Regions from separate parts of the Catenuloplanes niger genome, predicted to be linked through region 2. Evidence: riboswitches for the same ligand, from Rfam matches in the RefSeq annotation. Region 2 holds a riboswitch; each other region holds the start of a gene.

Region 1 (5,212 bases), 910 kb from region 2:
CGTTCACCCGCCGCGACGCCTCGTCCCAGGTCGGCCGCACGCCGAGCAGCGCCAGGATCTCCGCCACGTCGTCACCGGCCGTGCGCATCGCGGCCGTGCCCCACACCGACAGCCCCACCGACCGCGGCCACTCGCCGGTGTCCGCGCGGTAGCGGTCGACCAGCGAGTCGGCCATCGCCTGCCCGGTCTCCCAGGCCAGCCGGCTCGGGATCGCCTTCGGGTCCACCGAGTAGAAGTTCCGCCCGGTCGGCAGCACGTTGATCAGGCCGCGCAGCGGCGACCCGCTCGGCCCGGCCGGCACGTAGCCGCCGTCCAGCGCGTGCAGCAGGTGCGCCATCTCGTCCGTGGTGCGGTCCAGCCGCGGCACGATCTCCGTCGCGGCGAAAGTCAAGATCTTTTCAACCAGTTCGGGGGTACGCACGGCCGCGCGCGACACCACGCTCCGAGCGGCGGCGGGATCCCACCCTGCGGCTTCCATCTCCTCGACCAGGCGCTTCGCGACCGCTTCGACCGCGTCCACGTCGGACTTCGGCGCCGACCCGTCCTCGGCCAGGCCGAGCGCCTCGCGCAGCCCGGGCAGCGCCGCGACCTGGCCGCCCCACATCTGGCGGGCCCGCAGCATCGCCAGGACCAGGTTCACCCGGGCCTCGTCGCGCGGCGGCTCGCCGAGCACGTGCAGCCCGTCACGGATCTGCACGTCCTTGACCTCGCACAGCCAGCCGTCCACGTGCAGCAGGAAGTCGTCGAACTCCGCGTCGTGCGGCCGGTCCGTGATGCCCAGGTCGTGGTCGAGCTTCGCGGCCTGCAGCAGCGTCCAGATCTGCGCGCGGATCGCGGGCAGCTTCGCCGGGTCCAGCGCCGCGATGTTCGCGTGCTCGTCCAGCAGCTGCTCCAGCCGGGCCATGTCACCGTACGACTCCGCGCGCGCCATCGGCGGCACCAGGTGGTCGACGAGCGTGGCGTGCGCACGGCGCTTCGCCTGCGTACCCTCCCCGGGGTCGTTGACCAGGAACGGGTAGATCAGCGGCAGGTTGCCGAGCGCCGCGTCCGGCCCGCACGCGGCGGACAGGCCGACGGTCTTGCCGGGCAGCCACTCCAGGTTGCCGTGCTTGCCGATGTGCACGACCGCGTGCGCGCCGAAGTTCGCCGCCAGCCAGCGGTAGGCCGCCAGGTAGTGGTGGCTCGCCGGCAGGTCCGGGTCGTGGTAGATGGCGACCGGGTTCTCGCCGAACCCGCGCGGCGGCTGCACCATCACCACGACGTTGGTGCCGCGCAGCGCGGCCAGCACGATCTCGCCGTCCGGGTCCTGCGAGCGGTCGACGTAGAGCTCACCCGGCGCCGGACCCCAGTGCTGCTCGGTGACCTGACGCAGCTCCTCGGGCAGCGTGGCGAACCAGGCGCGGTACTCCGCGGCCGGGATCCGCACCGGGTTGCCCTCCAGCTGCTCCTCGGTCAGCCAGTTCGGGTCCTGGCCGCCGGCCGCGATCAGCGCGTGCATCAGCGCGTCGCCGTCCTGTGCCGCGACGCCGGGGAAGTCGCCCACGTCGTACCCGCGCTCGGTCATCGCCCGCAGCAGCCGCACGGCGGACGCGGGGGTGTCCAGGCCGACCGCGTTGCCGATCCGGGAGTGCTTGGTCGGGTACGCCGACAGCATCAGCACGATCCGCCGCTCGGCCGGCGGGACGTGCCGCAGCCGCGCGTGCCCGAACGCGATGCCCGCGACCCGCCGCGCCCGCTCCGGATCCGCCACGTAGACGGTCAGCCCGTCGGCGTCGGTCTCCTTGAACGAGAACGGCACCGTGATGATCCGCCCGTCGAACTCCGGCACCGCGACCTGGGTGGCCGCGTCCAGCGGCGACAGCCCGTCGTCGTTGCCGTCCCAGGTGGCCCGGTCGCTGGTCAGGCACAGCCCCTGCAGGATCGGCACGTCCAGCGCGGCCAGCGCGCCCACGTCCCAGGCGTCGTCCTCGCCGCCGGCCTGCGCGGCCGCCGGCACCACGCCGCCGGCACCACCCGCGGCCAGCACGGTCACGATCAGCGCGTCCGCCCGGCCCAGCGCCTCCAGCAGGTCGTCGCCGGGGTTGCGCAGCGACGCGCAGAAGATCGGCAGGGCCTCGCCGCCGGCCTCCTCGACCGCGTCCGCCAGCGCGTGCACGAACCCGGTGTTCCCGGCCATGTGGTGCGCCCGGTAGTACAGGATCGCGATCTTCGGCGCGTTCTCGTTCGCCGTCGCCGGGCGCTCCAGGCGCCCCCAGGCCGGGGCCGGCTGCGGCGCCGCGAACCCGTGCCCGGTCAGCAGGATCGTGTCGCTGAGGAAGTGGTGCAGCTCCGCCAGGTTCGCCGGGCCGCCGTGCGCCAGGTACATGTGCGCCTCGGCCGCCAGGTTCGGCGGGACCGTCGACCGCCGCATCAGCTCCGCGTCCGGCGCCTGCTCGCCACCCAGCACCACGACCGGGCGGGCCTGCGCCCGCAGCGCGTCCAGCCCGTCCTCCCACGCCCGGTAGCCGCCCAGGATCCGGACCACCACCAGCTCCGTGCCGTCGAGCAGACCGTCAAGATCTTCCACGGCGGTCCGGGCCGGGTTCGCCAGCCGGAAGTCCGCGCCACTGGCACGGGCACTGAGCAGGTCGGTGTCGGACGTCGACAGCAACAGGACGCGGGCCACCGCGGGCTCCTCCCTGGGGTCCGCGCCCCAGATCGTGACGGTTGTCGCGGCGACCGGAGTCTCCTGGCTCCCGGATCGATGCTCGCCCCAACCTTCCCGCCGAACGGTTCGGCAGTGGTCTCGCTGGGGTCCGCTCCCCGGTGACAGTGGCGGGACCGCGCCGGACTCACACCGGACTTCCTCCACCGTCGCCGCGCGCTTGTGCAGCCCTCCCACTCTCCCGACCCCGCCACCCACCCGTCAAGCCACCCTCAGTGATCTTGCTCGCCCTCGGCACCGGGCCGCGGAGCCGCGCGACGGTGGCCGCACCCGTCCCCATCGGGCACTCCGCGCCGAAGGCGTCGCGTCACCGAGCTCCCGACGTCAGGGTCTCGCGAGGCGGACGGGGCGACATCCGCCGGGCGGGGCGTTCACCCGGCGGGCGCCTGCCCGGCGTCGCGCGACGACACCGCGGCCCGCCGCGAGGGCCGCCAGGGCCGCGAGGGCCGCGAGGGCCGCGAGGGCCGCCAGGGCCGCCAGGGCCGCCAGGGCCGCGTGGTGATGCTGCCCTTGCCTCCGGTCGGCCTTCCGCGAATCAGGGTGCGTGCCGCCGCGGGAGCCGAGACGGCCGGATACCGAAATATCGGGTGTGAGACGCCCGATCGCGCCGTCCGGCGTGCGGAATTCGAGTGTGGGCGCTCGGCGCCCGGCATTTCCGCCTGTATCCCGCCGGTTCGCGCGCCTACGGCAGCGGTGTGGATCGGCGGCGTGCGGTGTATGCGGTTGTGACGCACGTCGGGCTGTGGCGGCCGAAGGTGAAACGGCCTCCGCGACAACCCGTAGTATCCGCCGCATGTCCCCGCTTCCCGCTTCCGATCACCGGACCGTGCCACCGGCGGCGCCGGCCGCGGTGCCCGGCGGCGTGGTGCGTACCGGCCCGGACGCCTGCCCGACCGCGCTGCAGGTCCACGCGGCCGCGGACGGTGGCCTGGCCAGGGTGCGGATCCCCGGCGGCGTGCTCACCGCGGACCAGGCCCGGGTGCTGGCGCGCGCCGCCCGCGACCTCGGCGACGGCCACCTCGACCAGACCTCACGCGGCAATCTCCAGCTCCGCGCGCTCCCGCCCGGCGCCGAGGCCGAGCTCGGCGTCCGGCTGGCCGACGCCGGCCTGCTGCCCTCCGCCACCCACGAGCGCGCCCGCAACATCGTCGCCTCGCCGCTCAGCGGCCTCGACGACGCCACCCTGATCGACGTGCGTCCGCTGATCGACGCGCTCGACGCCGCCCTCCTCGCCGCCCCCACGCTGGCCACGCTCTCCGGCCGCTTCCTCTTCGCCCTCGACGACGGCCGCGGCGACACCGCCGCCCTCGGTGCCGACCTCTGCCTCGCCGCCACCGGCACCACCGATCTCGCGCTGCTCCTCGACGGCCGCGACTACGGAATCCGCGTCCCCACCCACCACCCCGACACGCCGACCGCTGCCCACGCGGCTCCCGCGCACGCTGCCGCGGGTTCCACGCGTAGCGCAGCGGCCTCCGCGCACGCCGCGGCGGCTCCCGTGCACGCCGCGGCGGCTCCCGTGCACGCCGCGGCGGCTCCCGTGCACGGCGCGGCGGCTCCCGTGCACGGCGCGGCGGCCTCCGTGCACGACGTGCCGGGCGCCGGCCGCGATACGGCCGGCTCCGCGCGGGGCGCGGCGGCCGCCGGGATCGGTCCGGAAGCTGCGGTGCGGGCGGCCGGGGTCATGGTCGCGGCGGCGGAGGCGTTCGTCGCGGAGCGGGCGGCGCAGGGATCTGCGGGCTGGCGAATGTCCGAGATTGATCAGGGAGCGGACCGCGTCGCCGCTCGCCTCGGCGCCACCGCCGCGCCGGTCACCCCCGCCTGGTCGCCACCCGACCCGCCCGTCGGCGTGCGCACCCGACGCGGCGCCACCGCGCTGGCGGTGCTCGTCCCGCTCGGCCGGATCTCCGCCACCCAGCTCGACCTGCTCGCCGACGTCGCGGACCGGGGCGCGGGCGAACTGCGCTGCACGCCGTGGCGCGGCGTCGTCATCCCCGGCCTGCCGGACGACTCCGGCCTGGCCGTCCTGGCCGCCGCCGGCCTCGGCGTCGACAGGCAGTCGCCCTGGTACGGCATCACCGCCTGCGCCGGCCGCCCCGGCTGCGCCAAGTCCCGCGCCGACGTGCGCGCGGACGCCACCGCGGTCACGCTGAGCCCGCGCCCGGCAGCACCGAACCCGCCGCAAGCCACCGCGGAGACGCCTGCGGCCACGCCGAACTCGCCGCGGGCCGCCGCGGACATGCCCGCGGCCACGCCGTACCCGCTGCGCGACGCCGCGGAGATGCCTGCGGCCACGCCGAGCTCGCCGCGGGCCGTCGCGGACATGCCTGCGGGCACGCCAAGCCTGCCGCGCGTCGCCGCGGAGACGCCTGCCGCCGCGCCGAATCGGCCGCGGGCCGCCGGGGGCGTGTCCGCGTCCGCGGCGGATCTGTCGCCCAGTGCACCGGCCACATCGGACCTGCCGTCGGTGGAGCCGGGTGCGCTGCCCGCCGCGCCGCGGCCGCTGCC
Region 2 (5,212 bases):
GATCGCGGAATCACGAGCTCGGGGGACCGTGATGCGCAGGACCATCAGCCGTTGGCGCCACGCCGCACGCACGTGTGGCCGAACCGGACTCACGGCCGTACTGTCGGTCGCCGCGCTGGCCGCGCTGCCCGCCGTCGCGCACGCGCGGGCCGCGGGTGGGCCGGCGGTCAACGGCAGGGCCGCGGCGCACGAGCTGGTGTTCGTGCGGGACGGCAACCTCCTGCTGCTGCGCGGGACCACGGAGAAGCAGCTGACCACCGGTGGGGGCGCCGGGCGGCCGCGGTGGTCGCCGGACGGGAAGCGCATCGCGTACCTGTCGAAGAACCGGCTCTGGGTGATGAACGCGGACGGCAGCGGGCGGCGTGACCTGGGGGCGCACGCGTCCGGCGGCGCGGACTGGTCACCGGACGGGAAGTGGCTGGCGTTCGCGGCGCCCGGCTGCACCGGCGGCCCGGTCGTCTACCGCGTCGCGACCAGCGGGAAGGCCAGGCCCGAGGTGCTGTTCCCGGCGGAGTGCAAGGGGCAGCCGCTGCCCACGGAGAAGCCGGAACCGGCCCGGGGCGGCACGCTGAGCGAACGGATCGCGGTCGACGACGCGGTCTCCTGGGCGCCGGACGGCAAGCGGATCGCGTTCCGCGGCGGGATGTGCGAGTCGATCTACGACGCGTGCCTGACGATCGGGACGGTGGCCGACGCGGGTGAGCGCGCGGTCGCCACGTTCGGCGGCGGGGGCCGGCAGAGCGGGTCCGCGACCGTGCCGGCCTGGCGGCCGGACGGCGCGCGCCTCACCTGGACGGCCAGCGCGTCCGCGAAGCTGACCGTGATCGAGTACGACCCGGCGACCGGCGGGAAGCGCACCCTCGGCATGCCCGGCGACCGGGAGCTGAGCTACCGCACCGCGCGCACCGCGTACCTCACCGGGGAGCGCGACGGCCGCTCGTGGATCTTCCAGCTCGACACGTCCGGCAGCACCCGCACGGCGCTGCGCCAGGGCTCGCAGCCGGATCCCCGCCCATAGACGAACTTTGACCTAAGATATCCACGGAGCCGTACGGGCCCGCCGCGCGGGAGGCAGGGCAAGGCCTCCCCCTCACCAGCCGGCCGGGAGCCTCGCCACGCTGCACCGCTGCCGCCCCGACCGGTCATCCCGGTCCGGGCCGGCGCATCGTCTCGTCGCAGCGACCCCGTTCGGAGATGACTCATGCCCGCATCACGACCGCCCACATCACGACCGCCCGCATCACGGCCGCCCACATCACGACCGCCCACGTCACGGCCGCCCACATCGCGACCGCCCACGTCACGCCGCCGCCCTCGCCTGCCCGGTGTCCTCGCCACCGTCGTCACGATCACCGCGGCCGTGCTCGCGTTGATCACCATCCGGCCCGCGCTGGCCGGCAACGAGCCCACGGCCCAGGCCGAGCCGGTACGGATCATGGCGCTCGGCGACTCGATCACCGGCTCGCCGGGCTGCTGGCGCGCACTGCTCTGGCAGCGCCTGCAGGCCGCCGGCGTCACGAACACCGACTTCGTGGGCACGCTGCCGCCGCAGGGCTGCGGCTTCACCTACGACGGCGAGAACGAGGGCCACGGCGGCTACCTGGCCACCAACATCGCCAACCAGTCGCTGCTGCCGGGCTGGCTGGCCGCGACCGACCCGGACGTCGTACTGATGCATCTCGGCACGAACGACGTGTGGAGCAACATCGCACCGGCCACGATCCTGGCCGCGTTCTCCACCCTGGTCGACCAGATGCGCGCCAGCAATCCCGGCATGCGCGTGCTGGTCGCGCAGATCATTCCGGTGGACCCGCCGAGCTGCACCGAGTGCGCGGCGCGGACCGTGGCGTTCAACGCGGCGATCCCGGCGTGGGCCGCGTCGAAGAGCACGGCCGCGTCGCCGATCACGGTGGTCGACCAGTGGACCGGCTTCGTGCCGGCGACCGACACCGGCGACGGCGTGCACCCGAATGCGTCCGGCGACGCGAAGATCGCGAACCGGTGGTTCACGCCGCTGGTCGCGGCCATCAACGGCACCCAGCCGACCCCGACGCCGACGCCGACCGGCACCGGCAGCCCGTCACCGACGGTCGGCCCGACCGGCAGCCCGACGCCGACCGGCGGGTCCGGTGGTGGCTGTACCGCCTCGTACCGGGTCGTCGGCCAGTGGCAGGGCGGCTTCCAGGGCGAGATCGTGGTCGCCAACGGCGGCAGCGCGGCCAGCCGGTCGTGGACCGCGCGGTTCGCGTTCGGCGCCGGTCAGACCGTGTCGCAGGCGTGGGGCGGGAATGTCACCCAATCGGGTACCGCCGTCACGGTGAGCAACGCGGCCTGGAACGGCGCGCTCGCGCCCGGCGCCTCCACCACGGTCGGATTCATCGGGTCGTGGACGGACAGTAACCCGACCCCCACCACCACCTGCACTTTCGGATAAACACCCGCAAACAACCATCAAACCCCAGAGGGGGTACGGCGGGAGCTGCGCTTCCGTCGTACCCCCTGGGTATTGTCTTGGGTCTGATGAGTATCGAGACGAACACTGATCTAGAAGAAGCGCTCCACCTCAGGCAGCTCTCTGAGATGGACGCGCTGGCCGATCAGATCAACGCGCTGCCTCCCGCCCGGGTGCGGACGTTCCATCCCCGCCGGGGGCGGATGAGTCCGAAGCACCACGACGCGATGGAGCGGCTGTGGGAGAGCCACGGCGTCGACGTGCCGCTCGACCCGGCCACGGCGCTGCCGCTCGACCTCGCCGCGCTCTTCGGCCGCGAGGCGCCCACGGTGCTGGAGATCGGGTCCGGCATGGGTGAGGCGACCGTGGCGATGGCCGCGGCCGACCCGGAGCGTGACTACCTGGCGGTCGAGGTGCACACGCCCGGCGTCGGCAACCTGCTGAGCATGAGCGAGCGCCGCGGCCTGACGAACGTGCGGGTCGCGCTCGGCGACGCGCTCACGCTGGTCGGCCACCAGCTCGCGCCCGCCTCGCTCGACGCGATCCACGTCTTCTTCCCGGACCCGTGGCCGAAGGCGCGCCACCACAAGCGGCGGCTGATCCAGCCCGCACACGTCGGCCTGCTCCGCTCGCGCCTGCGCCCGGGCGGCACGCTGCACTGCGCCACCGACTGGGCGGAGTACGCGGAGGCCATGCTCGACACGCTGACCGCGGAGCCGGGCCTCACCAACGCGTTCGACCGCTTCGCGCCCCGGCCGGACCACCGCCCGATGACGAAGTTCGAGCGCCGCGGCATCACCGCGCATCGCCGCATCTACGACCTGATCTTCCACCGCTCCCCCATCGAGGGCGAGCAGGTCCAGGCCCGGTGATCGAGGCGCCGGCCAGGTCGTCCCGCCGACCTGGCCGGCGCCTCGATTCATGTCCGGGGCCGGCGCGCATCGATGATCGCCTCTTGTCCGGGGAATTCGGGCGGCGGTACGCTGCCCGGGCCATGGTGCTCGGGAAGCCGGTGTGATTCCGGCGCGGTCCTCGCCACTGTGACCGGGTAGTGCCCGTTCCACCCTCGCCACCGGATCCTCACGGTTCTGGGAAGGCCGGGGCGGGCGTGATGATCCGGGAGCCAGGAGACCGGCCATGGCGACGCATCACATCGCCACGAGGCATGGACGAGAGGATCATTCATCATGCCGTCCCACGTTCCCGCGCAGGCCGCCGACCCGGCCGTCGCTCCGATCCGGGTGCCGCTGCTCGCCTGGCTGCTGGCCGTCGTCGCGCTCGTCGTGTCCTACCTGCTGCTCCAGGAGAACGGGCTGGTCACGACCGGTGCGGTCGCGGAGTACCTGCACGAGTTCACCCACGACGGCCGGCACGCGCTCGGCGTCCCGTGTCACTGATGGGCACGGTCACCCTCGGCGGGGTGCTCCGGCGCGGCGCCCTCGCGGGCGTCGCGGCCGGCGTCGCCGCCTCGCTGGTCGCGTTCTTCGTCGTCGAGCCGGTCATCGAGCGTGCGCTCGCCGTGGAGGAGGCCCGCGCCGCGGGCGAGCCCGCGGCGGAGGAGCTCGTCGGCCGGGCCACGCAGGTCGTCGGCGGCATGGTGGCCGCGCTCGCGGTCGCGATCTGCCTCGCGCTGGTGCTGGCCGTGGTGTTCGCGCAGGTGCGGCACCGGCTGCCCGGGCGCACCGACTTCGGCCGGGCGACGCTGCTGGCGTTCCTCGGGTTCGTGTCGTTCGCGCTGGTCCCGGCGTTGAAATACCCGGCCGACCCACCCGCGGTCGGCAACCCGGACACGGTGGGCGCGCGCACCGCGCAGTACCTGTCGCTGATCGCGGCCGCGGCGGCGATCTCCTGGCTGGCCGTGCTGGTGCGGCAGGTGCTCGTGGCCCGCGGGCACTCCACACCGCTCGCGGCGACCGCCGGCGTACTCACCGGCGTGGCCGGCTACGCGGCGATCATGCTGATCTGGCCGGCCGCCAGCGGCGATATCCCGGCGGACGTCCCGGCTCAGCTCATCTGGGACTTCCGGGTCGCGTCACTGGCCGAACTGGCCGCGATGTGGGCGACGATGGGCGCCACGCTGGGACTGCTGCTCACGCCACGGCCCCCGAAGGCGGCGCCCCGCACGGCGGAGGCCACGACCGCGGCATGACCCACCGGCTGCCGCCCGGTTCCGGGCGGCAGCCGGTCCCAGCCGGCAACCGGTCCCAGACGGCAGCCGGTCCCAGACGGCGTTTGTTCGGTGGCCGCAGGCTTCCACGCGGCGGCATGTCTCCGCGCAAGCAGCCGTTCCTCCGACGACCGCCGCTTTCCACGCGGCAGCAAGTTTCCACATGACGTCCCTTCGGCGGCCGCCGGCGTCGCGCAGCGACCGTTCCTCCGACGGCCACCGGTTTCCACGCGGCAGCTGGTTTCCACGCGACTTCCTCGGCGGCCTCGGGTTTCCACGCGGCAGCTGGTTTCCACGCGACTTCCTCGGCGGCCTCGGGTTTCCACGCGGCAGCTGGTTTCCACGCAGCGGCCGGTCTTCGCTCAGCGGCGGGTCTCCGCGCAGCAGTCGTTCTCCGACGGCAGCCGCTTCCACGCGGCAGCAGGTTTCCACGCGACGCTCCCTCGGCAGCGGCCGGTCTCCGCGCAGCGGCCGTTCCTCAGACGGCCACCGGTTTCCACGCGGCAGCACGTTTCCACGCGACTTCCCTCGGCGGCCTCGGGTTCCCCACGCAGCGGCCGATCTCCGCGCGGCCATTCCTCCGACGGCAGCCA
Region 3 (5,212 bases), 2.7 Mb from region 2:
ATGGACACGTACGCCGACGACCTCGCCGCCGTGATCGAGGCCTTCGACCTGCGCGACGTGACGCTGATCGGCTTCTCCACCGGCGGTGGCGAGGTGGCCCGCTACATCGGCCGGCACGGCACCGCCCGCGTCGCGCAGGCCGTGCTGGTCTCCGCGGTCCCGCCGCTGATGCTCCGGACCGACGACAACCCGGGCGGCGTACCGCTGGAGGTCTTCGACGGTCTGCGGGCCGGCTCGCTGGCCGACCGGTCGCAGCTCTACCGGGACCTCGCGGACGGCCCGTTCTTCGGCAACAACCGGCCCGGCGCGACCGTGTCGCAGGGCATGCGGGACTCGTTCTGGCTGCAGGGCATGGCGTCCGGTCACCGTAACGCGTACGAGTGCATCGCCGCGTTCTCGGCCACCGACTTCCGCCCCGACCTGGCCGCGTTCGACGTGCCGACGCTGGTCGTGCACGGCGACGACGACCAGGTCGTGCCGTTCGAGGTGGGCGGGAAGGCGTCCGCCGCGCTGATCAAGGACGCGGAGCTGATCGTCTACCCGGGCGCGCCGCACGGCATCACCGACACGCACAAGGACCGGCTCAACAGCGACCTGCTGACGTTCCTGAACACCTTCAAGAACTGACAAACACCCCATCGCGGGTACGGCCCGGCAGGTCTCCTATCGTTGACCTCATGGAACACGAACCGTTGGACACCGAGGCAGGCTTCTCCGGGCTGGGTCTGCGCGCGGAACTGCTCCGCGCGCTGACCACCCTCGGCTACGAGGAGCCGACCCCGATCCAGCGGGAGGCGATCCCGCCGCTCGTCGCCGGTCACGACCTGGTCGGCCAGGCCGCGACCGGCACCGGCAAGACCGCCGCGTTCTCGCTGCCGCTGCTGCAGGGGCTGGACGCGAACCGGCGGGAGAACGAACCGTGCGCGCTGGTGCTCGTCCCCACCCGCGAGCTCGCCGAGCAGGTCTCCCAGGCCGTCCACCGCTACGGCCGTGACCTGGGCGTCCGTGTCCTCCCGGTGTACGGCGGGCAGCCGATCGGCCGGCAGCTGCAGGCCCTCGCCCGCGGCGTCGACGTGGTCGTCGGCACGCCCGGCCGCGTCCTCGACCACATCGACCGGGGCACGCTGCAGCTCGGTGACGTGCGCACGGTCGTGCTCGACGAGGCCGACGAGATGCTGGACATGGGGTTCGCCGAGGACATCGAGGCGATCCTGGCGGAGACGCCGGCGGAGCGGCAGACCGTGCTGTTCTCCGCCACGATGCCGCCCCGGATCGACGCGATCGCCCGCCGGCACCTGCGCGAGCCGGTCCGGATCACGATGGGCCGCAAGACCGTCGAGCCGGGCGAGATGCCGCTGGTCCGGCAGAGCGCCTACATGGTCGCCCGGCCGCACCGGGCGGCCGCGCTCGGCCGGATCCTGGACGTGGAGGCGCCGACCGCGGCGATCGTCTTCTGCCGGACCCGGGAAGAGGTCGACCAGGTCACCGAGACGCTGAACGGGCGCGGGTACCGGGCCGAGGCGCTGCACGGCGGGATGAGCCAGGACCAGCGCGACCGGGTGATGAACCGGTTGCGGGCCGGCACCACCGAGCTGCTGGTGGCGACGGACGTGGCCGCCCGCGGCCTGGACGTGGAGCAGCTCACCCACGTGATCAACTTCAACGTGCCGGTCGCGCCGGAGGCGTACGTGCACCGCATCGGCCGGGTCGGCCGGGCCGGCCGCGAGGGCTGCGCGATCACCCTGGCGGAGCCGCGCGAGCAGCGCATGCTGAAGGCGATCGAGCGGCTCACCGGCCAGCGGATAGCGGTGGAGAAGCTGCCGACCGTGACCGACCTGCGCGCCCGGCGGCTGGAGCTGACCCGCGCGTCGCTGGAGGCCGGGCTGGAGGCGGACGACTTCGAGCGGTTCCGGGTCGTCCTCGAGTCGCTGACCGGCGAACACGACGTGGAGAACGTCGCGCTCGCCGCGATCAAGCTGCTGCACGAGGCGGCCGGCGGCGACGAGGACGAGGAGGAGATCCCGTCGCCGGTGCCGCTGCGCGAGCGCACCCCCCGCGACCGCGACGGCCGCCCGGGCGGCCGTGACCGGGACGGCCGCGCCGGTGGCCGGGACTGGGACCGGGACGGCCGCACCGGCGGTCACGGCCGGGACCGCGACGGTCAGCCGGGCGGCCGGGAGGGCGGCCGGCCCGCGCGCGACTCCTCGTCGGACGCCGGCGTGACCCGGCTGTTCGTCGGCCTCGGCCGGCGCGCCGGGCTGCGCCCGCAGGACCTGGTCGGCGCGATCGCCGGCGAGTCCGGCATCAGCTCCCGCGAGATCGGCGCCATCCAGATCACCGACCGGTTCTCCCTGGTCGAGGTGCCGGAGTCGGCCGCCGAGATGATCATCGACGCGCTGCAGCACAGCTTCATCCGCGGCCGCCGCCCGTCCGTGCGCCGGGAGCGCTTCACCCGCTGACCATCGGCATGTCCAGCCGCCAGGCCGGCTCGAGCGACGCGATCGGCCGCCGGAGCCGGCCCCGGATCGCGGAGGTGATGTCCGTCGTCTCGACGGACATCACCTCGAACCCGGCCCGCCCGCAGCGCATCCGCCGCCCCACCCACGGCGGCGTCACGCCGATGAACCCGTCCCGCACCGCCATCGGGTGGACCGCGTCGAACTTGTCCGGTGCCGCGCTGTGCCGGCCGTCGCTCATGAGAGCACTTCCGGCCGCCGCGATGGGGACGGCGGTCGACGCGGAGTGATCGGCTGTGTTGTTGCCGACACGCCGACACGAGATCTAGTGGGTTGCGTGGGACGCGTACCCAGATATGGTGTTGCACGCAGCTGGTTCGGGCGGCGTGGAAACGTGGCGTCCGAGGCAAGAGGGAACCCGGTGTGAGTCCGGGACTGCCCCGCAGCGGTGAGTGGGAACGAAAGCCGTCACAAGCACTGGGTGTCGTCACAGGCGCCTGGGAAGCGACGGCCGGTAGGCGACCGGCACGGTCACGCCCGCGAGTCCGAAGACCTGCCAGCGCACCGCGTCGCCCCTCGGGGGAGGCGCGGTGGTCCGAGGCCGCGCGGGACGGCCGACGCCGACCAGCCGCTGCGGCCGCGATCCACGCGTGCCCGGTGGTGGCCTGCGCCCGCGCGGCCCCGGACCCTGTCGAGGGATTCGGACTCGCGAGGAGCGAATGAGGATGACGGCCACCGAGACCGCGGTACCGGCGCGGACCACACGAACACCAACACCGACGCGGGTACGCACGCGCGACGGCGCGCTCGAACCCGTCGACGCCGACCGGATCGTGCGGGCGGTCGCGCGGTGGGTCGCGGACCTGGGGGAGGTCGACCCGCTGCGCGTGGCGACCAGGACGATCGGCGGCCTGTACGACGGCGCGACCACGGACGAGCTGGGCGAGCTCGTGATCCGGACCGCGGCGGAGCTGATCGGCGAGGAGCCGCAGTACTCCCGGCTCGCGGCCCGGCTGCTGATCACGGCGGTCGAGGAGGAGGTCGCCGGGCAGGACATCGGCACGTTCGCCGAGTCGATCGGCCGGGGGCACGCGCTGGGCCTGATCGGCGACGCCACCGCCGCGTTCGTGGCGGCGCACCGGGACCGGCTCGACGCCGCCGTCGACAGGACCAACGACCTGCGGTTCGAGTACTTCGGGGTGCGCACGGTCGCGGACCGCTACCTGCTGCGCCACCCGCACACCCGCAGGGTCGTCGAGACACCGCAGTACTGGCTGCTGCGCGTCGCCTGCGGCCTGTCCCGGACGGTGGACGAGGCGATCGGGTTCTACCGCCTGATGGCCGGCCTGGCCTACCTGCCCAGCTCGCCGACGCTGTTCAACTCCGGCACCCGGCACACCCAGATGTCGTCGTGCTTCCTGGTCGACTCGCCGCGCGACGAACTGGACTCGATCTACGAGCGCTACCACCAGGTCGCGAAGCTGTCGAAGTTCTCCGGCGGGATCGGCATCTCCTGGTCCCGGGTACGCGGCCGGGGCGCGCTGATCCGCGGCACGAACGGCCGGTCGAACGGGATCGTGCCGTTTTTGAAGACGCTGGACGCGGGCGTGGCCGCGGTCAACCAGGGCGGCCGGCGCAAGGGCGCGGCCTGCGTCTACCTGGAGCCGTGGCACCCGGACGTGGAGGAGTTCCTGGAGCTGCGGGACAACACCGGCGAGGAGTCCCGCCGCACCCACAACCTGAACCTGGCCAACTGGATCCCGGACGAGTTCATGCGCCGGGTCGAGGCGGACGCGGACTGGTCGCTGATCGACCCGTCCGACGCGCCCGAGCTGCCGGACCTGTACGGCGCGGCGTTCGACGAGGCGTACCGCGCGGCGGAGAGGAAGGCGGTCCGGACCGTCCGGGCCCGTGACCTGTACGGCCGGATGATGCGCACGCTCGCGCAGACCGGCAACGGGTGGATGACGTTCAAGGACCCGGCCAACCGGCTGTCCAACCAGACCGGCGCGCCCGGCAACACCATCCACCTGTCCAACCTGTGCACCGAGATCCTCGAGGTGAACTCCGACGACGAGACCGCGGTCTGCAACCTGGGCTCGGTCAACCTGGGCGCGCACGTGACCGCGGCCGGCGTCGACTGGGCACGGCTGCGCGCCACGGTACGGACGGCGGTCGTCTTCCTGGACCGGGTCATCGACATCAACTACTACCCGTCGGCGCAGGCGGCCGCGTCGAACCCGCGCTGGCGGCCGGTCGGGCTCGGGCTGATGGGTCTGCAGGACGCGTTCTTCACGCTCCGGCTGCCGTTCGACTCGGCCGAGGCGCGGGAGCTGTCCACCCGGGTGCAGGAGGAGATCCTGCTGACCGCGCTGGAGACCTCCGCCGGGCTGGCCGAGGAGCACGGCGCGCATCCGGCGTTCCCGGAGACCCGGGCCGCCCGCGGCGATCTGCACCCGGACCTGTGGGGCGCCACGCCGGTGCAGACCGCGCGCTGGGCCGCCGTCCGGGCCCGGGTCGCCGCGACCGGGCTGCGCAACTCGCTGCTGGTGGCGATCGCGCCGACCGCCACGATCGCGTCGATCGCCGGCGCCTACGAGTGCATCGAGCCGCAGGTGTCCAACCTGTTCAAACGCGAGACGATGTCCGGTGAGTTCCTTCAGATCAACACCTATCTGGTACGGGAACTGAAGGCCCGCGGGCTGTGGACCGCGCCGATCCGGGAGCGGATCAAGCGCGCCGAGGGCTCGGTGCAG

What was found. Region 2 has a riboswitch for cobalamin ahead of J2S44_RS28905 (CbtB domain-containing protein). Riboswitches for the same ligand answer to the same signal wherever they lie in the genome.
Region 1: linked by a shared signal. The riboswitch ahead of cobN (cobaltochelatase subunit CobN) and the one ahead of J2S44_RS28905 (CbtB domain-containing protein) in region 2 are both predicted to bind cobalamin.
Region 3: linked by a shared signal. The riboswitch ahead of J2S44_RS40405 (ribonucleoside-diphosphate reductase subunit alpha) and the one ahead of J2S44_RS28905 (CbtB domain-containing protein) in region 2 are both predicted to bind cobalamin.

The regions. Positions count from the first base shown of each region.
Region 1 is NZ_JAVDYC010000001.1:7,408,950-7,414,161, forward strand. It holds gene cobN (cobaltochelatase subunit CobN) at 1-2,665, opposite strand, end outside; cobalamin riboswitch at 2,722-2,848, opposite strand; gene J2S44_RS32380 (ferredoxin-like domain-containing protein) at 3,498-5,212, shown strand, end outside.
Region 2 is NZ_JAVDYC010000001.1:6,495,877-6,501,088, reverse strand. It holds gene J2S44_RS28920 (TolB family protein) at 32-1,018, shown strand; gene J2S44_RS28915 (cellulose binding domain-containing protein) at 1,361-2,434, shown strand; gene trmB (tRNA (guanosine(46)-N7)-methyltransferase TrmB) at 2,656-3,324, shown strand; cobalamin riboswitch at 3,431-3,606, shown strand; gene J2S44_RS28905 (CbtB domain-containing protein) at 3,640-3,849, shown strand; gene J2S44_RS28900 (CbtA family protein) at 3,849-4,601, shown strand.
Region 3 is NZ_JAVDYC010000001.1:9,204,027-9,209,238, forward strand. It holds gene J2S44_RS40390 (alpha/beta fold hydrolase) at 1-627, shown strand, start outside; gene J2S44_RS40395 (DEAD/DEAH box helicase) at 624-2,459, shown strand; gene J2S44_RS40400 (hypothetical protein) at 2,449-2,697, opposite strand; cobalamin riboswitch at 2,813-3,031, shown strand; gene J2S44_RS40405 (ribonucleoside-diphosphate reductase subunit alpha) at 3,182-5,212, shown strand, end outside.